4 regions of the Motilimonas sp. 1_MG-2023 genome follow, and region 1 is predicted to be linked to each of the others. Evidence: predicted binding sites of a transcription regulator. Region 1 holds the regulator's gene; each other region holds the start of a gene.
The links. Region 1 encodes LexA, which represses DNA repair genes until DNA is damaged. Its sites were predicted from a motif close to TACTGTATNNNNATACAGTA; they were not measured.
Positions count from the first base shown of each region.

Region 2: a site for LexA is predicted at 3,656-3,675, ahead of recG (ATP-dependent DNA helicase RecG). Genes of this name have one in related genera too.
Region 3: a site for LexA is predicted at 2,582-2,601, ahead of Q4519_RS17115 (exonuclease domain-containing protein). Genes of this name have one in related genera too.
Region 4: a site for LexA is predicted at 3,242-3,261, ahead of recN (DNA repair protein RecN). Genes of this name have one in related genera too.

Region 1 is NZ_JAUOPX010000005.1:10,759-17,013, reverse strand. Features, by position in the region: gene ctaD (cytochrome c oxidase subunit I) at 1-1,003, opposite strand, end outside; gene coxB (cytochrome c oxidase subunit II) at 1,005-2,075, opposite strand; gene lexA (transcriptional repressor LexA) at 2,499-3,122, opposite strand; gene Q4519_RS03650 (glycosyltransferase family A protein) at 3,223-4,263, opposite strand; gene Q4519_RS03645 (diacylglycerol kinase) at 4,388-4,744, opposite strand; gene plsB (glycerol-3-phosphate 1-O-acyltransferase PlsB) at 4,893-6,255, shown strand, end outside.
Region 2 is NZ_JAUOPX010000016.1:19,791-26,045, reverse strand. Features, by position in the region: gene Q4519_RS10540 (hypothetical protein) at 1-1,462, opposite strand, end outside; gene recG (ATP-dependent DNA helicase RecG) at 1,567-3,639, opposite strand; gene Q4519_RS10530 (TonB C-terminal domain-containing protein) at 4,238-4,591, opposite strand; gene Q4519_RS10525 (DUF4272 domain-containing protein) at 4,989-5,654, shown strand; gene Q4519_RS10520 (phospholipase A) at 5,757-6,255, shown strand, end outside.
Region 3 is NZ_JAUOPX010000039.1:27,255-33,509, reverse strand. Features, by position in the region: gene Q4519_RS17120 (AraC family transcriptional regulator) at 1-346, shown strand, start outside; gene Q4519_RS17115 (exonuclease domain-containing protein) at 400-2,571, opposite strand; gene Q4519_RS17110 (hypothetical protein) at 2,747-2,956, shown strand; gene Q4519_RS17105 (esterase-like activity of phytase family protein) at 3,147-4,532, shown strand; gene Q4519_RS17100 (DEAD/DEAH box helicase) at 4,794-6,149, shown strand; gene Q4519_RS17095 (peptidylprolyl isomerase) at 6,162-6,255, shown strand, end outside.
Region 4 is NZ_JAUOPX010000009.1:54,347-60,601, reverse strand. Features, by position in the region: gene dnaK (molecular chaperone DnaK) at 1-1,147, opposite strand, end outside; gene grpE (nucleotide exchange factor GrpE) at 1,474-2,112, opposite strand; gene nadK (NAD(+) kinase) at 2,281-3,162, shown strand; gene recN (DNA repair protein RecN) at 3,307-4,971, shown strand; gene Q4519_RS06720 (outer membrane protein assembly factor BamE) at 5,118-5,480, shown strand; gene Q4519_RS06715 (RnfH family protein) at 5,568-5,918, opposite strand; gene Q4519_RS06710 (SRPBCC family protein) at 5,911-6,255, opposite strand, start outside.

The sequences.
Region 1 (6,255 bases):
GCATAGTGCAATACATAAAGAACAGTTCAGCAGCGACCGGCATCCCAGTGGTAAACATGTGATGGGCCCACACTAAAAAGCTTAATCCCGCGATAGACGCGGTGGCATACACCATAGAAGCGTAACCAAACAAAGGCTTACGTGAAAAAGTAGGGACAATGGCTGAGATGATGCCAAATGACGGCAAAATCATAATGTACACTTCAGGGTGACCAAAAAACCAAAAAATATGCTGAAACATCACCGGATCGCCGCCGCCGGCGGCATCAAAAAAGCTGGTACCAAAATATTTATCTGTCAGCACCATGGTCACCACTCCAGCCAACACAGGCATGACTGCAATCAACAAGAAAGCAGTGATCAACCACGTCCAAACAAATAGCGGTAACTTCATCATAGTCATGCCCGGCGCACGTAAGTTGACTATGGTAACAATGACATTAATGGCCCCCATAATTGAGCTAATCCCCATCAAATGAACCGCAAACACGAATAACGCGGTGCTATCAGGGCTGTATTTGGTCGATAATGGGGCATAAAAAGTCCAACCAAAATTGGGACCGCCACCTTCCATAAATAAGGTCATTAGCATTAAGCTAAAGGCAAAAGGTAAAATCCAAAAACTCCAGTTATTCATTCGTGGCAATGCCATGTCTGGCGCGCCTATCATCACCGGGATCATCCAGTTGGCTAAACCAACGAAAGCTGGCATTACCGCACCAAACACCATAATTAAACCGTGCACTGTGGTCATTTGATTAAAGAAATTTGGCTCAAGCAATTGCAATCCAGGTTGAAATAGCTCAGCACGGATCACCATCGCCATCGCACCGCCAGTCAAAAACATGGCAAAGCTAAACAGCAGATACAAGCTGCCAATGTCTTTATGGTTTGTGGTGTAAACCCAACGTGCTAAAAAACCCTTAGGCTTATGGTCGTGCCCTTCATGAATATGCTCGTCGGCATCTGAAACGAGCGGGTTAGAAGCGGATCCTGTACTCATGTTATAGGTCCTTCTGCTGCATCACCGCTTTTACTTGCGCGGGTTGGATCACGTCGCCGGTATTGTTTCCCCAAGCATTTCGCTCGTAGCCAATCACGGCAGCTAATTCTTTTAACGTTAATTGTTTACCAAACGCTTGCATCGCGGTGCCTGGCTTACCATGCACCACAATGTTGATGTGGCCTAACATGTCTTGGGTAGCAATTTGACTACCTTTAAGGGAGGGAAATACGCCAGCCAAACCTTCACCACTCGCTTGATGGCATGCGGCGCAATGCTTGTTATAAACTTGCTCACCTAGTTGCATCATTTCATCCATGTCCATACTCATGGCCAACATGGCTTGCTCTTCGGCTTTGGCTGCTACAGCTTTTTGTTCTTGCTCAGCTAACCAAACTTCAAACTCTTCAACGGGTTTCGCGATCACCACAATAGGCATAAACCCATGATCTTTTCCGCACAACTCAGCACATTGACCGCGATAAATGCCGGGCTCATTAATCCGAGTCCACGCTTCATTAATAAAGCCGGGATTAGCGTCTTTTTTCACGGCAAAGGCAGGCACCCACCAAGAATGAATCACATCTTCTGAAGTCACCAAAAAGCGCACCTTTTGGCCAACAGGCAAAACCAATGGATAGTCCACTTCAAGTAGGTAGTTTTCGCGCTTTTGTTTTTGGTTATGAATTTGATCTTGGCGGCTGGCCAGTAAACTATAGTATTCAACATCGTGGCCAAAATATTTATAGTGCCACTTCCACTGTGAGCCCGTCACTTGAATGGTTAAATCCGCATCACTGGGGTCTTCCATCGCAATTAAGGTTTTCGTGGCAGGGATCGCCATACCAATCAGGATCGCAAAAGGGATGGCGGTCCAAATAATTTCGACTTTGGTATTCTCATGAAATTGCGCCGCTTGCGCGCCTTTATCTTTACGGTGATTAAAGATAGCCCAAAACATTGCAGCAAAAACCACTAGGCCAATCACACAGCAGATAATAAAAATAGTCATGTGCAAGTCGTAAACTTGCTGACTGATATCGGTCACGCCTTCAGTTAAGTTAAACGGCATTGATTTGGCTAACAATGAGTTTGAAAAGCTCACTATTAAAACCAAGCAACAACATTTACAAACTGAGCGGATGAACAATAGAATTTTAAACATTGAACGATCTAGCTGGCTCACATGACCTCTCCTCTGTCACCGCCAACGGTCGAGGCCAACAAAGTTGGCCTCTTCCCCAAGTAGGTAAAGCTAAGCTCCCCGCTACGTTCACCTAAGACAAGTAAAGCAGCTTTTAACCATTTGTAAAATTTATGTTAATTTTTTGTGGTAAGAATTAAGCGCGTAGCAGTAAAATGAGAGTCGTCCAATGTTGGCAAGAAAAATTTATTGTAAAGGGGGCTAATCAGAAAAAAGCAAACAGGCGAAGAAGTAAAAAATGACCGCCTTGAATAAGGCGGCTTGAATTCGGGTTAACTAGGTAACAACAGGTTACATCCAATCTGCGTTGCGAATAACGCCAACTGCGATACCTTCAACATCGAAATGCTCACTGGCTAAATCAACCTTAATGGTATTGAACTCTTCATTTTCGGGGTGTAGCAGCACTTGTCGTCCATCACGCTGAAAACGTTTTACTGTTACTTCATCTTCAACCCGAGCCACGATCACTTGGCCGTTGTGCACATCTTTGGTTTTATGCACTGCAAGTAAATCACCGTCCATAATCCCAATGTCTTTCATACTCATACCACTAACGCGTAACAAGAAATCAGCACTGGGGTGAAATAAGTTCGGATCCACTTTGTAATTACACTCAACATGCTCTTGCGCCAATATGGGCTCACCTGCAGCAACTCGGCCAATAAGGGGTAGCCCTTCATCTTCATTGGCAGCAGGCTCTGCTTCTACCAAACGAATACCACGAGAGGTTCCAGGCATCATTTCAATCACGCCTTTTTTGGCCAAGGCCTTCAAATGCTCTTCAGCTGAGTTAGCACTTTTAAAGCCTAACTGTTTGGCTATTTCCGCTCGCGTTGGCGGCAGCCCAGTATCGGCAATGTTATCTTTAATTAATTCCAGAATTTCTGCTTGGCGCGGTGTTAATGGTTTCATGATTACAGCCTGTTTTTATATACAGTTAACTGTGAGTATATACAGTTAAATCAAAGCGGGCAAGCCTACCTTGTAATTCGGTGCTGAGCTCTTTTAGCGACTAACCATAAAACCTGGCTTTGTTACGGCGTTTAGGCGACCAAAAAATAGTTAAGGCAAATTTAAACACCTTTAGCTGTGGTACCAATTGAGCACTTAACAGTAAATAGTTAAATGCTGCACTTTTGTCTCCATGCTGCTTTAGAGCATCCCAAGCTGCATTAAAATAGACTTGGGCTAATGCTGACTTAGCTTGTTTTCTGACATCTTTGAGGCTCGACAACTTGCAACAAATCCCATAAAAACGCTTCTTAAGCATTAAATTGGCTTCAAGTTGTTGATGATTAGACTGCCCACTCGAAAAATACCGCTGGCCTTCACACCGCGCGAGATAAGACCGAGCCCGATGGAACCCAAGTTTTACTAAACAGCTAGCGTACAAAGCAAATTCACAATCATTAAGCTCATCTAACAAACGAGCTTCGCGCGCACAGTCAATCGTATCGCGACCATCATAAGCTGCTTGGTGCGCTAAGTTTCGAACATGGTTGACCTCTAACCACAGTTGTTTTTTAGCTAACGGATGCTGTAATGCGGAAGGGGCTAATTGTAACAATGCAGAGCAAGCATTTGTTAAATAATCTAGTTCAGGAGCCAGCTCCATTGGCTGTGCTAGCGCCATAAAACGTTCAAGTGCCACCCCTTGATTACGATTGAAGTAGTCACCACGCTCACCAAAACCTGTTACGTTCAGATACAACAAATCCAGTTTATGCGCTCTTAGGGCCGCCATTGCTATATCGAGTGAACCAGCAGCTAAACGATCATCATCATCTAATTGGTAAATGTACTGCCCTGATGCCAATTCACAGCCTTTTTGACGCACGCGATAAATACCAATACTGGTTTCATTGCGATGAACTTTCACCTGCGAGCCAAGGCGCTGTTGTAATGCCACCTCATTTACTGCGGGCTCTGAAGCATCATCAATAACTAGAATTTCACTTGGCGATGCGTAGCTACCAATAGCACTTTCGACAGCCTGAGGTAACAATTGGGGCCGATTATGAGTGGGGATAACAATGGTAAGCGAAGGTGGCATGACGAGACTCCGAAGCAATAAAGTACTCGTCAAGTGTAGTCAAAGCAGGCTGGCAATAGGTCAGACCTGGAGCTTTAAAAATGAATTAATGAAAAGCCATTGTTAAATCAACAACATACAATAATTAAAACAGTAAAATATCAGCCCATACATATACTGTAAGCGTTAACGCCACAAACACCGCTGCGGAGCCTAAGTCTTTAGCACGTCCCGCTAGCTCGTGCTTTTCTAAACCAACGCGGTCAACCACAGCTTCAACCGCTGAGTTTAACAATTCCACAATGATCACCAGCAGCAAACAAGCAATCATTAAAATACGCTCTACTTGTTCAACATCCAACCAACAAGCAAGGGGAATAAATATCACTGCTAACAACAACTCTTGGCGAAATGCCGCCTCATGTTTAAAAGCATGCTGAAAACCCTGAAGAGAATAAATACCTGCCATAAAAATTCGCTTTAACCCGGTATTTTTTTCCATTTTTATGTCCTTTTTTTCATAAATTGCCGCTACTTTTAGTGTATTTTAGCGCCATCTAACTCGCGTAGCTTGGCCATAAGATATGACAAGCAAGCGACAGGTGCTAACAATTTATCTATTAATCAGCAATTAAGGCTAAGGGCATTCGATGAATTTTTTACAACGCTTTTTTCTAAAGCACCTGGTTGCCAGTAAAACCGTGCCTAGCTGCCCGCAAACTGACTTGCAAATAGATGTAGATAAACCCATTGTTTACGCATTGAAAACCCTCTCTTCCAGTGACTTGCTGACACTGCAGCGAACTTGCCAAAAGCTCAATTTGCCCGACCCTCTAACACCGTTAGCCATCAACCAACAAAACATTAACCGTTATGTTTGCTTAAATAAACCCAAGCGCTTGTTCTCTAAAACGCCGCGCAAAGCTTATGAAGACCAATTCAAAATCTTACTCGACCTACATCAAAACAACGATGATATTGACGTACAACTAGTGCCCGTCACTCTGTTTTGGGGCCGCGCACCTGGCTATGAAGGCCACAAACCTTGGTTTTCTATTTTACGTGCTAGCTCACCAAATTGGATAAATAAGGCCTTCACTATTTTGTTTCGTGGTCGTGATAGCTTAATCCGTTTTAGCAAGCCTCTTTCATTACAGCGTTTATACCGCGACTATGGCGATGATCCCAACTTGGCCACTAAGCTAGAAAAAATAGCTTACACCCATTTTACAAGGCAGAAGCTGGCAGCCAAGGGGCCTAAATTGCCACAACGAAACAAAATGCGCCAAGATTTACTCGCCTCCGATGTGATCCATCAAGCCATCGTCAAAGCGAGCCAAGAGCAAAATATCTCTCTTGCTGAAGCCGAAAAGAAAGCCACCCGCTACCTTGATGAAATAGCATCAGATTTTTCCTACCCACTCGTCCGGCTCGGTGACAAAGTACTCACTTGGGTATGGAACAGAATTTACCAAGGCATAATGGTCAACAACGCCGAAACCGTGCGCAACTTGGCGCACAAAGGCTATGAGATTGTCTTTTTACCTTGCCATCGTAGCCATATGGATTATCTACTGCTGTCGTCAATTATTTACCAGCAAGGCATGACGCCGCCTCATATTGCTGCCGGCGTGAACTTAAACTTTTTCCCTGCAGGGCCTATATTTCGCCGTGGCGGCGCATTTTTTATCCGCCGTACTTTTAAAGGCAATCCTTTGTATGCCAGCGTATTTAAGGCTTACTTAAGTTACCTATTCAGCAAGGGATACTCACTAGAGTTCTTTACCGAAGGTGGTCGTAGCCGCACAGGGCGATTGTTACCCGCCAAAACGGGCATGCTGGGCATGACGATCGAAGCGATGCAAAACACACCTAATCGCCCGATTGCCTTGATCCCAGTTTGTTTAGGTTACGACCATGTCATGGAAGTAAGTACTTACATGAAAGAGCTGCAAGGGCAGAAAAAACAAAAAGAATCGTTCTGGCAGGTGCTATCAATTACCAACAAGTTGC
Region 2 (6,255 bases), on a different contig from region 1:
AGCGCAGACTGATCCCCCGAATAGAGAGGGGCAGTTCATCAGCGTAAGAAAGCAGATTTAAATTAAATAAATCGAGTTTGTCGATGACTAAGCTGTTGATTGGCAGCAAAAGATCTTTCGGCTCAGCCAGCTCTTCATTCTTTGTGGCTAACCATTCAGGTTGGATCCCGATATCTAGGTCGCGAGCAGTGAGGTGGTTGATATGAAGATCGGGGTAGCGCTGTAAGCTAATATCAAACAACGCAGAAAAGTGGCCATCAAAGCTATTCCCTTGGACCTGATAAAACTCCCACTTGCCACCTTTTACTCGACTTTTAAGGGTTAAGTCGGTAATGCTGGTTCCCGCGTAGTAGAACTCACGCATATTGAGGTTAAATTGGCTATTAAGTTGATCCACTTGGCTTAAATCGAGCCATTGGCCAGTGCTTAAAATGGGTAAATTTTTCAAGTTGAGATTGAGCTTATTAAAGGTCAGCGGGAGTTGTTTGTCGTAGCTAGTAAAACTAATCTCGCTTAATGCCAGTTGCTCAATCAAGATGCTGTCGAATAAAGGGGATTCGACGGGCTGGTTTACTTTTTGGTCTGATTCTATGTTGGCTGTCAGCTGCGGTGCATTGGCTTGAAAGTTTTGTAGCCAGCTTTCGCTGTATTCTAAGTTTAAATCGCTCAGCGAAAATTGTTTCACCTTGAGTGCCAAAGGTGGCGTAACATTCATAGCTAGCTCACCCACTAACTTACCTTTCAAATGATTTGCACTAAATTGGTCAATTTCTAGCTGTTGGTTTTGCAGTTGGGCCGAGACAAAAACATTGTTCACTGCAAAGGCGTTGATCGCGATCTGGTTAATTGCTAATTCTAGATCAACAGCCCCTTTGCTGGTGAGAAGTTGGTGATCTTGAACTAATTGCCATTGATTCAAGTGCATTGTCAGATCGTGTAGTGTCACCGCAGGGCTTTGTCTCAAAGACACCGCTAAATCGAGATGATTTATACTAAATTGTTTTATTTGTAATGAGGCAATAGGTAATGGTTCAACGTTACTTGGCTCATTCGCGCTAGTAGGCTTAGGGTTACCGCTTTGCAAATGCTGTAGTAAGTTGTCGTTAATGGATAATGTTGGTCGTTCTAAAATCACTTGTTCAATAACTAGCTCACGGCTAAACCAACCTGAGCTACTCAACTGCAACCAAATTTGTTCAATTTCAGCGACGGGGTGTTCAGCTGGGGTGTGCTGTGGCAATGTGAGTTTGATGTTATTAAGGGTAAGTTGAGTCGGCTTGGAGATATTCCATTGAATATCTTGTATATCCAGCTCAAAACCTAAGTTGGTTAGTGCCCACTGCTTAATGTCAGCGCGGTAATCATTGGCATTAAACATCAATGCGGCAAGGCTAATAATCACTAATAGTAGCAGTAATAGACCAGCAACAATACGCACCATTAAGCGTGCTGTGGGGTTCATGATAGTGATTTCCTTATCTCGCTCTGCGATGAAACTAAATAATACTGAATAAACATTACCTTGTCGTGATTATGCTGCCACGGTGCGGCGCAGCTAACAATTTTTTAAGCATGGGAATAAATTTCTTTCTGTCCCAGCCAGCGTTTGACTATTTTATCAACAGTTTCTGGATATTGCTGCATAACATGCTGAGCTAATTGTTGCACTTGTGGAATTAAACGCTGATCGCGACTTAAGTCTGCAATGCGCAAGTCTGCTAAGCCAGTTTGCTTACTGCCGAGTAATTCACCAGGGCCACGGATTTCTAAATCTTTTTGCGCAATGTAAAAGCCGTCAGTGGACTCTCTTAATACCCCTAGTCGTTTGCTTGCAGTGACCGATAATGGATTATGATATAGCAGTACACAGTGGCTGGCAGTGGCACCACGACCGACGCGGCCTCTTAACTGGTGTAATTGCGCTAGTCCAAGACGTTCTGGATTTTCTATGATCATCAAACTGGCATTGGGCACATCTACACCGACCTCAATGACTGTTGTGGCAACCAACAGGTCGAGCTCTGCTGCCTTAAAAGCATCCATTACGTACTGTTTTTCGGCAGGCTTCATACGGCCATGCACCAGACCAATACGCAATTGTGGCAGCATCAGTTGCAAATCATTGGCGGTGACTTCAGCCGCTTGGCATTCAAGGGCTTCCGACTCCTCAATTAAGGTACACACCCAATATGCTTGACGTTGCTCGTTCTCACAGGCTTGACGTACGCGCTCGATCACTTGCTCGCGCCGCGTATCAGGGATCGCCACGGTGGACACAGGCGTTCTTCCAGGCGGTAATTCATCGATGATAGAGGTATCTAAGTCGGCGTAAGCGGTCATCGCTAAGGTTCGGGGGATGGGAGTAGCAGTCATGATCAATTGATGAGGGGCATAAGGACCAAAGGTGCCTTTTTCACGCAGTGCTAAGCGTTGATGCACGCCAAAACGGTGTTGTTCATCAATGATCATTAAGGCTAAATTAAAGAATTCAACTTCAGCTTGAAACAGTGCGTGAGTGCCCACTATCATTTTACTTTCGCCATTAGCAAAGGCAGCAAGTTGCTGTTCGCGCTGTTTACCTTTTACTTTTCCTGCTAACCAGCCGACTTGTATACCTAATGGCTCAAGCCATTGGCTGAACACTTTGGCATGTTGTTCGGCCAATAATTCGGTGGGGGCCATTAAGGCGACTTGATAGCCCGATTCAATCACTTGTAATGCCGCCAGAGCTGCGACCAAGGTTTTGCCTGAGCCAACGTCACCTTGCACCAAGCGCATCATCGGTACGCTTTTATGTAAATCTTGGCTGATCTCATTGACCACGCGTTGTTGTGCGTGAGTGGGTGAAAAGGGTAATTGCGCCAATAGTTGAGCCACCATAGGCCCAGCTTGTTGAATAGACGCCGCTTGATTTTGGCTGGACTTTTGTCGCAGTAGGAGCATGCTGAGGTTATGGGCCAATAACTCCTCGATGATAAGGCGTTGTTGTGCTGGGTGCTCTCCGGCATCCATCAAGTCTTGATCGGCATCGGCCGGAGGTTGATGCAGGTAAATTAAAGCCTCCTGCAAAGAAAAAGCATAGTGATTGAGCTGAGCGGGCAGTACTTCGTCTATATTATGCTGCTTTAATAGTTCAACGGCTTGATGAGTAAGACTACGAAAGGTGTTTTGCTTGAGTCCTTCTGTTGTGGGATAAACGGGAGTGAGCGCCTCTTCACATTCAAGTTGTTCGGGATCATTTAATACTTGATATTCAGGGTGGGTGATCTCATAACCAAACTTGCCGCGACGAAACTCGCCATAGCAACGTAGCCACTTTCCTTCGCTAAGTGCATTCTTTTGGCCTGCGTTGAAGTGAAAAAAGCGCAGTGTCACACTGCCAGTACCGTCACTAATTTTACAGGTCAGGATGCGGCGATTACCAAAGCTGACTTGAGTGCTTTTTATCTCGCCTACAATGGCGCCATGTAAGCCTGGTAGCATATCTTGAATGGCAAAAATTCGAGTGCGATCTTCGTAACGTAGCGGTAAGTGAAAGAGCATATCTTGAACATTAGCTAGCCCCAACTTAGTGAGTTTTTCAGCAAGTTTGCTGCCGACACCTTTTAATGTCGTGAGAGGTAACTTTTCTAGTTTCACCGTCTGCGTTCCAAATACCTGTAAATATAAACAGATAATACAAGAACATCCGCTGTAACGTTATTAAAATGCATAAAAACAATAAAGATAGCGCTATCATTTTATAGGAAGCTTATCATTCATAAGTTTAAATAGGTGTTGATAGCGTTATCTTTTTCGCTTTATATAGATTATTTGTTCTTATTAATTATTTGTTTTTAAATGGTTATTTTTGTTTTTTTAAGAAATTGACGTGATTGGCTTTTCGGTTAACGTAATTGCAGCATAAAGCCATAGACGAATTTTGCTCAACTCTGATAATCTAGCTGCACAGTTTAGGAAATAACTTGTTTCCTCTGAGGTTTTTTGAATATTTGCGGGTGTAGATGGAGCTCTTTGAGCTCTACTAAAGACAAAGTTAGCAGATGCTAATTGAAATAAAAAAGGGAGCTATTTAGCTCCCTTTTTTATTTTCTCGAATAGGGCTACTCCCTTTCGAGTGACTAAATTATTTAGCATCAGGTACATCGTCTAACCAGTTAAAAGGCCTTATTCTGAGTGGCATTGGTTTTGCGGTAACACGGCAAAAATTGTCACAATATCTTACCAATCTCTCGAACTATTCTGCTCTGAGGCGAAGCTTAAACTTTTTAAGCTTGGCTAAGTCTTCCTCAGGTAAGCTAGAGGGGTCTAACGTTAATATACTGCTTTTTAGTGCCTCAACTGCAGATTGATCAAATTTAGCAAAACCACTGCTTTGCTCTACTGTAACATCCACATTTCCCATCAAATCATTGTTTACCATGACTGTAACCGTTGAGCCTGGATAGGTGTGACGTGCTTTCCAGTGTTGATAAATGTTTTCTTGCATTGCTTGTTGGCATTGCACTAAATCTTCGCAGGTTGTCATTGCTGATGCCGCAGGGGTCGTGATCAATGCAGCGAGAATCGCCATTGTTATTGTTCTATACATGTTTATCTCCTAATGGTTTATTAGTTTTTTATTGTTATTTCTAACAGCAGTGTTGTTTTGACTTTAATCATAGTATGATCGCAATAACAAACTGCATCATTTGTAACAGTAGGTAACAACGAATATGAAGTTGATCATAGGTTAATTAATTCATTTTTGTTACAACATGATGGGATTAGAAAGTATAAAAAAAATAATAATAATTTATCAGGGCTTATTGGTCTTTTTGGTGATCCTATATTGAAGTTACCTCACCACGAAGACACGTAAACCTTAGCCAAATATGATGGACGTTTCTTTTAAATGGGTCATCCACGACCATCATAGCTATGCCATTGCAGTGGACTTGTTGCCACGATGGCGCTACATCACTCGTTGTAATATCAGGAGATAAAGAGTGCTAGGATTACTTAAAACATGGATGATGCCAAGAATCACCCCGATGCCAGCGAGCATGGCGAGAAAGTTATTGTCAGAGCAGCAGCTAACCCAGCTAGGCATAAAAGTTGATAAGAATTTGCCTTCCTTGCCTGATGCCGGAGAATGTCAATTTAGATCCGTTTCAGACATAGTGCATCGCTTGCAAAGCTTAATGTTATTAACTGCTCACGCCGAAGAACTGCCAAGTGCCGTGATCGATGCTTTGTATTTACGAACAGGCGCGCAACATTGCTTCACCCTTAAAGAACAGCATTGGCTTGCTAAAACCCACCTAACGCCAGCAGAAAAGCAAGTTTGTATGTGGCGCTATGAATCAATCAAATTATTGCTGTGGGCAATAGGCCACCTAGCTGAGTTGGGGAAAGCAACAGAAGGGGCCAATATTATTGAGCTATCGCGTCTGATCCAGTGGCAAAGTTATGATGAACTATTGGCAGGAGCAAAACCATTAAACCCAGTTACGCTGCTAGATACTGCGGACCAGTATTACCGAATGGCTCACCTTGGTAAGCATCAGCCTCGCGCCCTACCTGCCAATATCAGCCTGTTAATAGTGCAAGAGCGTTATACTTGTTTAAGCTGGTTGATAGGTGAATCAGACTGGGATGAACTGTGTGAGTAAATAAGTGAGAGATTAGCTGTTAGCCTTGATGTTTAGAGTTGTGTTTATATAGTTCTCTTGCTCTAATCTCTCGTTTAATTATTTAACTCACAGGGAAAGTTTATGAAATACCTACTTTTAGCGGCTGCGATGCTTTCGACTGCCGCTATCGCAGAGCAGGTTGGTGATACCGGGGCTGATAATGCTGCTCTCGAGCAACGTTTGGCCGATGAGCGAGAAACCTATGATAATCCATTTGTAATTACGGCCCATAAACCTACCTATATTTTGCTGGGCAACTATAACGATAAGCTCTCTGCTGAAAATTATGCTAATTATGGTGAGCTACAAGACGTTGAGATTAAATTTCAATTTAGTTTTAAAATGCCAGTTTGGAGTGCTCAATCTCAGTACGGTCCTTCCTTGCTGTTCGCTTACAGCCAAGTTTCTTATTGGCAGGCATATAATAAAGCGGAATCATCACCATTTCGAGAAACCAATTATGAGCCTGAAGCGTTTTTGTCTTGGCGGCCAAATTACCAGCTTGGTGCCGGCTGGAGTGTTCAGGTAGCGCAAATTGGCTTTGTGCATCAGTCCAATGGTCGTAGTGAGCCGCTTTCCC
Region 3 (6,255 bases), on a different contig from region 1:
TTGGGATCGAGAGTTTGTTACTAAAGGAAAGCAAACCAAAGGCTTATTCGCGCTATCGCCAGTCAACCAACTAACACGGCCATGGCATGAAATGGATGTTTGGCTCGGCACTGAAAATACGAATAGCGAAGCCAACCTATTGCTGCCTGCAGGTAATTATTTATGCACTGAGGTTTACCTGGTGTCGGATATTGGCTACATTGCCGCTTGGCAAGGATTGCTCGATTATGCAGAGCGCCATCAGCATCAAATCGACCAGACAGGCTACAGTGTCGAGCAAATACGTGATCTGGAGCTAACATTAACCGGCGGCGCAACGTTCGCGATGCAGGTTCCAATACTGTGACTGGCTCCCAAGCTTATCAAGTGGAGCAATATTCCCCCTACTGACTTCTTATGCTATTGCGCCGAGTGCGCTAAACGCAAAGCATTAATCTTGATAAACAGCTCTGCCGTGGCGTTAGCATCATTTAATGCACGGTGATGGCCATTAAGGGTGATGCCTACATCTGCGCAAAGTTTACCTAATGAATAAGAGTCGTGACCAGGCAGCCACTTTCTGGCTAACACAACGGTACACAACTTAGCGCGGCGATAACTTAAGCCACAACGCGCAAATTCAGCCTTGATCATGCCCATATCAAAATTCACATTATGGGCGACAAAAATAGCGCCTTGGCTAAAAGCATCAATCTTTTCGGCTAGCTGCGCAAAAACAGGCGCATCGCGCACCATTTGATTATTAATGCCCGTTAGCGCGGTAATTTGCCTTGAAATATGTTTATTCGGGTTCACTAAACTCGACCACTGATCCACCACCTCTCCTGCCACGACTTTAACCAAGGCAATCTCGGTGATCCTGTCATATTCTTTTTGCCCGCCAGTAGTCTCTACATCAACAATTACATACGGCTGGGCGGGATCAAGCTGCCACGCCACTTGCTGAATAGACACATCAAATCCTGCGCTTAGCAACTGATTCATGGTCACCATTTGATTGCGGCGCAAGCTGTCACCGGGCGCTTTAACCTCAACGCAAAACAACTTGCCATCGCGCACGCCAATCAAGTCAGGATAACCATCTTTTAAGCCGCGATAATTTTTACTCATGGCGCGCAGATGCTTGCGCAGCGCATCCATTGGGCTATGGCGAACCAGTAAACTAAGCTGCTCATAGAGATTGTCATACCACGCCATAAAGCAGTTTGGCTCGCCATAATGGGCGGTTATTTGCTGCAACAGCCACGCTAGCATCGCCTGCGCATCAGTAAAGTGTTGCAGCCGCGTTTCTACTTCAGGCGCAAAGGTGTCGTAAAAATTATTTTCTTTAATGGATTTCGGGCGCAGCGCAAATTCGTTACTGAGTTGGTTTTTGTCACTTTGATAAAGCTCAGGCCAAAAGCTCAAACAAAACAGCGCGCGCCAAATGCCATTTTCACTGTGGATAGCCGTGATACCATGGCGCTGGTAATAATCAATCAAACCTTGCTCTGGCGCGCCAACAAACGCTTCGTCCAGTGGAATAGCAGTCCCTGAGTTACGTAGCATCTCGGTCAGTAATGACGTGCGCTGGGAGCCAAACTTTAAACGCGAAAAATCCTGCGCAAACAGCAATAAAGATTCATCTGCCGAAGCCTCAAGAATGGCGTTTAATTTGGCTTGGAAAAGGGTCAATTCGCCCTCGCCGTACAAGGCGCGAATATGCTTTTCCTGCGCTTTAGGGTGATCGCTTTGTGCTAGCAACGTCATTGCTATATCGGGCGCATGGGTCAAGCAGTGATGCGCCAATTTGTAGCTTAATAAGTTATATTTTTCTTGGCCGTATCGCCCAATCGGCTCGACCTTTGCTGATGTTAATAGCGCTTGTGCGAGGGCGGTTTTTTCCTCATCACTCATCACCTTTAACTGGTGCAGCCACTGGCTGTAGTAAAACGCAGTTTGCGCTTCTTCTAATTCATCAAAGTGCGCATTTAATTGGCTAGCGGCTGCGCGGCTACTGTTGCCATTGGTTTTTAATATGCCGAGATCGCGCATCGAAAATTGCGCTAAGGTGCCGCCAAGGTGGGCAAAATACAGATATAAAAAATAGTCAAAGGTGTCTTTAAAAACAGACTGTATATAGGCCTGATAAGTGGGATCGCTAGTAGGTTTAATGGCGCAACTTTGCTTAAGCGCACAGTCAATCCACGCCTGTTTTTTGGCTGAGTTCGCCGGCATATCTACCACGCCCGCTTGAGCGCATACCTCTTGCAGCTGCGCTTTGGTCAGCTCAGGCAATAACTGCTTGGCGGGTAATTGCGCCGCCGACGTGATCAACTGATGTTGCTCAAGCTCCGCCAATGCGGCAGTGATATCCAAAATTTCAGCGTAGTTAAATCGCGCCGGCGCAACAAAGGTACTTTTTCGATTTACAATGCGGATCAACAAGCATAACGCAGCCTCACTCAAGCCCTGCACAAGCGCATACTGGCGCTGCTGCTCTGCGTTAAGTAAGTGCAAGCTAGTGGCATCAATAAACGCCACCAGCTCATAAAAATGGGCTAAATAATACTTTTCTGGAAGTGTTTTCATTACGCTTAAGTACTGTATATAGATACAACCTATAGTATGGCAAGCGAACGTTAGTGTCTAGTGTCTGGAAAGTTCGGCACTTTTTCCTTTGTCACACAGCTAGCTTTATAGATTGTTTTATATTTACAAATCGACTATTTTCTACTTTGCCCCTTGATTAAGTGATTTGCAAAACATGACTTGGATTAATCTGCTCATTACTCAACTTAAAAAGCACGCTTTTCTGTTTATGCTAATGCTCTCCAGCGCGCTGGTTTATATCGAAGTGACAGCGTCTCAAGAACAAATACCAACTAAATTGAGCTACCTCGTTGGCATTAGCGCAGCTTGGATTATCGCGTCTTTACTCTCTACTTTTAGCTGCGACAAGCAAAACAATGATTAGGTATTAGACATACAACAACTTCCTCTATTCAAACCCAGCACCATCCCTTACTGAAGACAAGCCGCTATTCCACATAAACTGGCATAAAACCATCATATAACTGAAACAAAATTAACATCTTGCCGCTATACCCTTTGCCGCTCTCAGACTTCCATTTTGAATCAATTTATAACAAATAAAGGCAATAAAAATGATCGTAAAAAAAGGGCTCCCTACCTTAGCCATGGCGCTATTGTTTAATACTGGTTTAACCTGCGCCGAAGCGCTCAACGTCAGTCATGTTGATTCACAAAATGGCGCGCCGTTGCCCTATCAAGTATTAAGAAACGATATTACTGATCATGCTAAACCCGAACATATGCTGGAGATCCGCAACGGCGGTTTCGGTTCAGATATGACCGCCCATCCAACCAACAAAAATCAGTTCTACGCATTAACCGATCGCGGCCCCAATGCCACTTATAAACAAGGTGAACACGGCAAAGGGAAGATTTTTCCCACCCCAGACTACACCCCTCGTATTGGCTTATTTGAAGTCAATGCCACTGGCAAAGTGACACTGGTTCGCACCATTTTATTAAAGCAACCCGATGGCACACCTATCACGGGGCTGCCAAATCGCTCTGGCTTGGGCGGCACCGGCGAAACGCCCTACGACACAAAGGGCCAGCCTATTACGGTAAATGCTGACAAACCTTTTGATGCGAAAACCAACCCACTCAAGTTGGATGACTTTGGTCTCGACGGCGAAGGACTCGTCGCCTTAAAAGACGGCACTTTTTGGGTTAGCGATGAATACGGCCCACATATAGTGCATTTTGACAGTGATGGCGTTGAGCTTAGCCGTATCAACCCCTTCGCCAAAGACAAACGCACGACTCTCAACCTGCCTGCCGAGTTTGCTAATCGCCGCCCTAACCGCGGTATGGAAGGCTTAGCCATTACGCCCGATGAGTCCACCTTGGTCGGTATTATGCAATCAACCATGCATAACCCAGACAAAAAAGTAAAAGACTTGAACTTAGTTCGGTTGGTCACGGTCAACTTGAAAACAGGCGAGATTGGCCAGTATCTTTACCAACAAGAGAAGGCGCAAAATGCCAACTCAGGTATTGTTGCGCTCTCGGCTAACGAATTTTTAGTGATTGAGCGAGACGGCGCTTTTTTACGTGACGACCCTAACGCCATGAAACATATCTATCGCATCAACCTTGCTAAAGCCACCAACCTAGAAGCCATTAAAAGCGGCGATACATTAGTACAAGATGAAAAACTGGGGTTAACCATAGCAGGAAAAACCCTTGAGCAAGTGGCCATGGCACAAGGTTGGGATGCGCTAGCATCACACCAGATAACACCGGTCAGTAAGTCTCTAGTGGCAGATTTAGTAAAAGAAGTGAAATATCCTCACGATAAATTAGAGGGCATGTGGCTAATCAACCCCACCACCCTTGGCGTGCTCAACGACGATGATTTTGCGACTTGGTCAAGTGACGGCAAGCTAGAGCAAAAATACCTTGATAAAGATAACAAAGTGATTGATGCCAGCACCCTTTACATCATTGATTTAAAATAAATGATTTAACAACTTCGCTGACGAGGTGGAATTCTTTGTCAGCGGGTTTAATCTAACCTTCGCCTACTATTTGAACGCACCTCTGAATGGCTACCAAAGCAACTGAACTAGCACGAGCGTAACGCAAGACTATCTATCCGATTTGCATAAACTGTGGCATGGCTCACTTTTCTGATATACTGCCGCCCTGCTCTGTTGCACCCTGTTCATCAAAAATATCGGCTGCGCAGTTTGCCCCTTTTTATTTATCTGAGACACCCCATGCCATTTTCAACACTTGGATTAAGCGATCCAATCTTAAAAGCCATTAGCGAGCTTGAATACAGCGCGCCTACGCCGATCCAAAAACAGGCTATTCCTGAAATATTGCGTGGCAATGATCTGCTTGCCGCCGCGCAAACCGGTACCGGTAAAACCGCCAGTTTTGTATTACCATTACTGCAACGGTTTCAAGATTTACCCAAAATTCGCCCTAAGCGCATTCGCGCCCTGATCTTAACGCCCACCCGTGAGCTAGCCGTACAAGTGGCCGATAACATTGCTAAATACAGCAAATATTTACCACTGACCTCCATGGCCATGTATGGCGGCGTTGATATTGCGCCGCAAAAGCAGCGCTTAATTGAAGGGATAGATATTCTGGTCGCCACGCCGGGGCGTTTATTGGATATGCACAGCCAGCGCGCGCTGCATTTTGATGAATTGTCGGTATTGGTGCTCGATGAAGCCGACCGCATGCTCGACATGGGCTTTATCGAAGACATTAATAAAATTATTGAACGCCTGCCTACCGAGCGCCAAAATTTATTGTTCTCGGCCACCTTATCAAAACAAGTGCGCTTTTTGGCAAAAACGGCGATTGAAGATCCCGTTGAGATTGAAATTGTTAAAGACAATGCCAGTTCGCCGCAAATTGAGCAGTGGCTAACCACGGTTGATAAAGACAAAAAGTCGGCCTTGATTAGTCATTTGATCACCGAACAAAACTGGCAACAAGCGCTGATTTTTATTCAAACCAAAAAAGGCGCGGCTAAGTTAGTCAGCCAACTAGAAAAACGCGGCATTGCTGCTGAGGCCATTCACAGCGGCCGCAGCCAAGCGATACGTGAACAACTATTGGTTGACTTTAAATTAGGTAAAATTCGCTTTTTAGTCGCCACCGGCATTGCCTCGCGCGGTATCGACATTGACGATCTTGAGCGCGTAGTGAACTACGACTTGCCCGATGAAGCCGATGATTACATTCACCGCATTGGTCGTACTGGCCGTGCTGGCGCCTGTGGTGAGGCGATTTCGTTTGTTTCTAAGGATGACTTTAGAAACCTGTGCGCCATTGAAAGTCGTTTGGGCCAGTTAATTGTGCGCAAAGAAGTTGAAGGCTTTGCGCCAATCAAAGAAGTGCCGATATCTATTTTGAACTTTAAGCCAAAATTTAATCCTGCTGCTAAACCTAAGCAGCGTAAAGAGAATACTGGCCAAGACAAAAAGCGCAGCGCATCCGCAGGCACAGTGAAACCACGTCACGACAAAAGTGGCAGACCAGCAAGTGACAAACCCGCGCAACCAGCGAAAAGCGGCGAGCGTGAAAACCCATGGACCAGCGGCAAGTACCGTTAATAAGGCGATATGATGATTACTTTTACCACCAACGTGGGCGACATTGAGATTGAACTGGATTTTGAAAATGCGCCGCTGAGTGCAAAAAACTTTTTACGTTACTGTG
Region 4 (6,255 bases), on a different contig from region 1:
ATAGTACGCCGCCTTGAATCGCTGCGCCCATCGCTACTGCTTCATCAGGGTTAACGTCTTTACGCGCTTCTTTACCGAAGAACTCAGACACTTTCTTCTGTACCAGTGGCATACGTGTTTGACCACCCACTAGAATCACGTCGTTGATGTCGCTTACTGATAAGTCAGCATCTTGTAGCGCAATACGTAGCGGCTCAAGGGTTGCTTCAACCATGTCTTCAACTAGCGACTCTAACTTAGAGCGAGTTAGCTTGATGTTAAGGTGTTTAGGACCTGATGCATCAGCTGTGATGTATGGCAAGTTAACATCTGTTTGTTGCGCAGAAGAAAGCTCGATTTTCGCTTTTTCAGCACCTTCTTTTAGACGTTGCATTGCAAGTGGATCAGTTGTTAAGTCAAAGCCTTGATCTTTCTTAAACTCAGATACTAAGTAGTTAATTACGCGGTTATCGAAATCTTCACCACCTAAGTGCGTGTCACCGTTAGTTGCAAGTACTTCGAATGTTTTCTCACCATCTACTTCATCAATTTCAATGATAGAGATATCGAATGTACCACCACCTAAATCGTAAACTGCAACAACGCTGTCGCCTTTCGCTGTGTTAACACCGTATGCAAACGCTGCCGCTGTTGGCTCGTTGATAATACGTTTAACGTCTAGACCTGCGATACGGCCTGCATCTTTAGTTGCTTGGCGTTGTGAGTCATTGAAGTAAGCTGGTACGGTAATTACCGCTTCAGTTACCTTCTCACCTAAGTAGTCTTCTGCCGTTTTCTTCATCTTTTTCAAGATTTCAGCAGACACTTGTGGTGGCGCCATGTTTTTACCACGAGCAGATACCCATGCATCACCGTTGTCAGCTTTGATGATTTTGTAAGGCATGATTTTAATGTCACGCTGAACTTCTTCATCTTCAAAACGACGACCAATTAGACGCTTGATTGCGAATAAGGTGTTCTCTGGGTTGGTTACAGATTGACGTTTTGCAGGTTGACCTACTAATGTTTCGCCGTCTTCTGCGTAAGCAATGATTGACGGAGTAGTACGATGACCTTCAGCGTTCTCAATAATTTTAGCCGTGTCACCGTCTAGGATCGCAACACAAGAGTTTGTTGTACCTAAGTCAATACCAATAATTTTACCCATTAGGCAATCTCCAATAATAATTTATGTTCACTGTGGAAGGTAGCAAGAGCAATTTTGCTTCGTGCTGTTCCGTCTATGCACTCTATATGGGGTTGTGAAAAAGCGCTTCAAGGGGGAAATGAAAAAAAATTGAAAATATTTCCGATATAGAGTGAGAAAAAACCGTTTTGACACCTTTTTTTAGCTAACTTGCCCGCAAACTAGCCGCAATGACCTTGCAAATGATAACGGCTTGCATTAGGGATAGCGTAAACAAAAAAATGCCAGTAACCCAAAGGAATTACTGGCATCGATTTATAGAAACGGTTTCAGCTTAGATTTAACAATTAAGCTTGGGTATCAACAGAGCTTGGCGCGGCAGCGCCTTTTGATACCATTACCATTGCCGGACGAATCACACGGCCGTTTAACTCATACCCTTTTTGCATCACTGCAATCACAGTATTAGCAGGCACGCCCGGGATTTCTTGCATACTCATGGCTTGATGCTTTTCTGGATCAAACGGGGCGTCTTTAGGATCTATCGCAACAACACCGAATTTCTCAACAGAACTCAGCATCGCCTTAAGGGTTAATTCAACCCCTTCAATCATTGGCTTAAGATCGTCGTTTTCATGGTCAGCATGACTCAATGCCAGTTCCATGTTATCGATAACAGGTAATAGTTCAGCAGCAAATTTATCCAACGCAAACTTATGTGCTTTTTCTACATCTTTAGCGGTACGGCTACGGATGTTTTGCACTTCAGCGGCAGCACGGACCACTGAATCTTTTTGTTCGGCAATTTTTTCTTCAGCTGCGGCTAGCTTTTTCTCTAACTCAGCGATACGCGCATCTTCACCTGTTTCAAACTCACCTTCCACAGCGTCTGCAGCATCGGCTGCCAGAACTTCACCTTCTTGGGCGACTTGTTCAACGTCCACGGCTTGCTCTTCTGGTGATAGGTTTTTATCTTCGCTGCTCATGTTTACTCCATTGAGATATTAACTAAAACACATTGCCCCTTATTATGGGGATCACTCTAGCAGTTTCAACCTTGCTGAAAAGAAAACCCTTGCTAGATTAAGCAAGCCCTTTCATTATTGTTTAATTAGCACCACTAAACGTGCCCAACCCAATAGAAAGTTGACTAGATGACGGTAAAATTTAACTCCATCGGCTTAATTGGTAAACCTAATCATTTAGGTGCAAATCAAACCTTAAAAGCCCTGCACCATTATTTGAAGCAAAGAGGCTATCGGGTCATTATTGAAACCTTGGTAGCGGCTGAACTTGATATTGTAGATAGCGAAGCGATGGATGTTGACACCTTGGGGCTTCATGTCGATTTGGCGATAGTGGTTGGTGGCGACGGCAACATGCTTGGCGCGGCGCGAATTTTGTCACAACACGACGTGGCGGTGATCGGCGTTAACCGTGGCAACCTCGGTTTTTTAACGGATTTAGACCCTGATGAATTTGAAGAGCCACTCAATCAAGTATTACAGGGCAACTACCAAACCGAATACCGCTTTTTATTAGAAGCAGAAGTATTTCGCAAAGGAGTACCACAAAGCCGGCAAACAGCGGTGAATGAAGCCGTGTTGCACCCAGACAAAATCGCCCACATGATTGAATTTGAAGTGTACGTCAATGGCAGCTTTATGCTGCACCAACGTGCCGATGGCATGATAGTGTCAACGCCAACAGGCTCAACGGCCTATTCACTCTCAGGTGGCGGCCCAATTTTAACGCCAAATCTTGACGCCATCACCCTAGTGCCGATGTTTCCACACACCTTAAGCAGTCGCCCTATTGTGCTTGATGCAAACTCACATGTACGTTTAGTCGTCTCACCTCATAACCAAGCAGCCATGCAAGTTAGCTGCGATGGCCATGTTACGCTGCCTGTCGAGCCAGGTGATGAAGTGGTGATCAAAAAACATTCCCATAAATTAAAGCTGGTTCACCCCAGTAACTACAGCTACTTCAGTGTATTGCAACAAAAGCTGGGCTGGGAAAAGAAACCCTTTTAAGCAACAAGCGCCATGTGACCAATATTACAAATATGGTCACCCTGTTTATTTTTAGAGAATAAAATTCACTCAGACACTTTACTGTATAAAAAAACAGTTTATACTGCTTTTTTATACAGTATTTGTATTGAATGGATTTTGTATATGTTAACTCAGCTAACCGTAACCAACTTTGCGATTGTAAAGTTTTTAGAATTAGAGCTTTCTGGTGGCATGACCAGCATTACTGGCGAAACAGGTGCCGGTAAATCCATCGCCATTGATGCCTTAGGCCTTTGCTTAGGCGACCGCGCCGATGCCCATATGGTGCGCCCCGGCGCAAAAAAAGCTGAGATCATTGCACGATTTTCCTTACAGCACATCCCAGCCGCACAACGTTGGCTACAAGACAACGAGCTAGAAAACGAAAACGACTGTATTTTACGCCGCACAGTGACCCATGAGGGCCGATCGCGTGGCTATATCAATGGCATTCCCGTTCCGCTTTCCCAGCTTAAAAACCTAGGCCAATTGTTAGTACACATTCACGGCCAACATGCACATCAAACCTTGCTTCGTCCAGATGTGCAAATGCAATTACTGGACGGTTATGCCGGCCATAAGGCTCTATTACGCAAAGTTAAAGACAACTATCAAGGTTGGCAGTTTCTGAATAAAGAGCTGCGCCATCTACAGCAACAACAAGCTGAAAACGAAGCCCGTAAACAACTATTAGAGTATCAAGTACAAGAGCTTGACGAGTTTGCACTGCAACCTAATGAATTTGAAGAAATTGAGCAAGAACACAAAAAGTTAGCAAATAGCGGAACCCTAATGGAACAATGCCAAGCAGGGCTAGACATCCTTTATGAAAACGATGAAGTGAACGCACTCAGCTTACTGCAAATGTCGGCAAACCGCGTAGAAAGCCAAGCAGATAATGATCCTGCTTTATCTGAAATCACCAGCATACTACAAGAAGCCATCATTCAAGTTGAAGAAGCCAGCTCGCAACTCAGAAATTATTGTGAAAGCTTAGAAATGGATCCTGAGCAATTTAACTACCTAGACAACCGCTTAAGCCAGGCTATGCAGCTTGCCCGCAAGCATCAAGTACCACCAGAAGAGCTATGTAAAAAGCATCAAGAGTTAGCAAAAGAACTCGACGGTATCTCAAACTCAGAAGAGCGAGCGGCCCAGCTAGAAAAAGAACTGGCGAATGTACGTGCCAGCTACCTAGAAGAGGCCAAAAAGCTGAGCCAAAGTCGCCAACGCTATGCCGAAGAACTTAGCCAAAAAATCAGTGAAAGCATGCACCAATTAAGCATGCCGTCAGGGCAATTTTTAATTGATGTGCTCGCCGATGAAAATGCAGAAATAACATCAATGGGCATAGATACCGTAAACTACAGCGTCACCACAAACCCCGGCCAACCCTTGCAGAGCATAGGTAAAGTTGCCTCGGGAGGCGAATTGTCACGCATCAGCTTAGCGCTACAAGTGATCACTTCGCAAAAAGCCTCAACTCCAACCATGATTTTTGATGAAGTTGACGTCGGCATCAGTGGCGCAACCGCCTCAGTGGTTGGCAAGCTATTGCGAAAACTAGGTGAAACCACTCAGGTATTTTGTGTCACTCATCTACCGCAAGTCGCAGGCCACGGCCATCAACAAATGTTTGTCAGCAAAGAAACCGATGGCACCAGCACACAAACATCAATGCATGCACTCAAACCTGAGCAAAGACTAGAAGAGCTAGCAAGGCTATTAGGTGGCGACGCCATTACCGAAAAAACCCTAGCCAACGCACAAGAGTTATTAATTCAGTAGCCCACATATAAGCCTAAACCAAGAAATAAGCGCGATAAATTCAATAAATTTGCGCTAGATAATGAAAATAATCACGGCAAGTTTTTACTTCCAGCACCAGACTGGGTATGATTTGCCGCTGATATTCACCTTAATGAAACGGATCTATGCGACTAAAAAGCCTTATCGCTGCTGCAGCATTCTCACTTTCTCTTAGCGGCTGCTCTGCTATCTATGACAAGATCGTATTCCAAATTGACGTTGCTCAAGGCAATTTCGTTGAGGCGGAGCAAATCGATAAACTCAGTCTAGGCATGACTAAAGAGCAAGTTAGCTATGTTATGGGCTCTCCGATGCTGATCGACACATTTGATAGTAATAAATGGTACTACCTATATTATTTCAAGCCCGGCGGTGAAAAATTAGAACAATCGCAAATGGAGCTAGTGTTTGGCAATGAAAAGCTTATTCGTGTTTCAGGCGACCCAGCAATCACTGAAAAATTTAGCGACCAAAGCTTAACAAATTAAAAAACCTAGTTAAGTACACAGCTGAGTAACATTCAGTATTAAAAAAGCGAGCCTAGCTCGCTTTTTTAATAAGTAAAATGACTAAACTTATTTTTCTGTATTACCACGCGGAGTCACTCGTCCACCAGTGGTTTTATCAGCCCGGCCTTCTTCCTTCGCGCGCTGCGCGCGTAACTTACGCATTTCTTTAGGATCAGCAATTAAAGGACGGTATATCTCAATTCGATCAAGGTTTTGAACTTCATCCGTGAGCTTAGCCGGACGACTAAAAATCCCTACCTTGGCCTTATCAACATCGATCTCAGGGAAGACATGGTGGATATGAGAGCGCAAAATACACTCTTTAATGGTTAGCCCTTTTTCAACATTCAAAGCAATAATTTTTTGTTTTTCGGGCGTTGCATAAGCGACTTCAACCTTAATTGTCAGTTCAGACACGATATACCTCTTTGGCTCGCTCAGTGAAGGCTTTAATCATAGCGTGGCATAAATCGTGGAATACTCGGCCAAATGCCACTTCAACCAATTTACTACTGAATTCAAATTCTAAATCCAGCGCCACTTTACAAGCCTTATCGTCAAGGGGAGTAAAGGTCCAACCACCGCGAAGATGCTTAAATGGGCCATCAACCAACTGCATAATAATGCGCTCGCTAGGCACCAAAATATTCTCGGTAGTGAATGTTTTTTTAATGCCAGCCTTAGCAACATTAACTGATGCGCGCATCAAATTATCGGAGTGTGCCAACACAGCACTGCCTGAACAGCCCGGAAG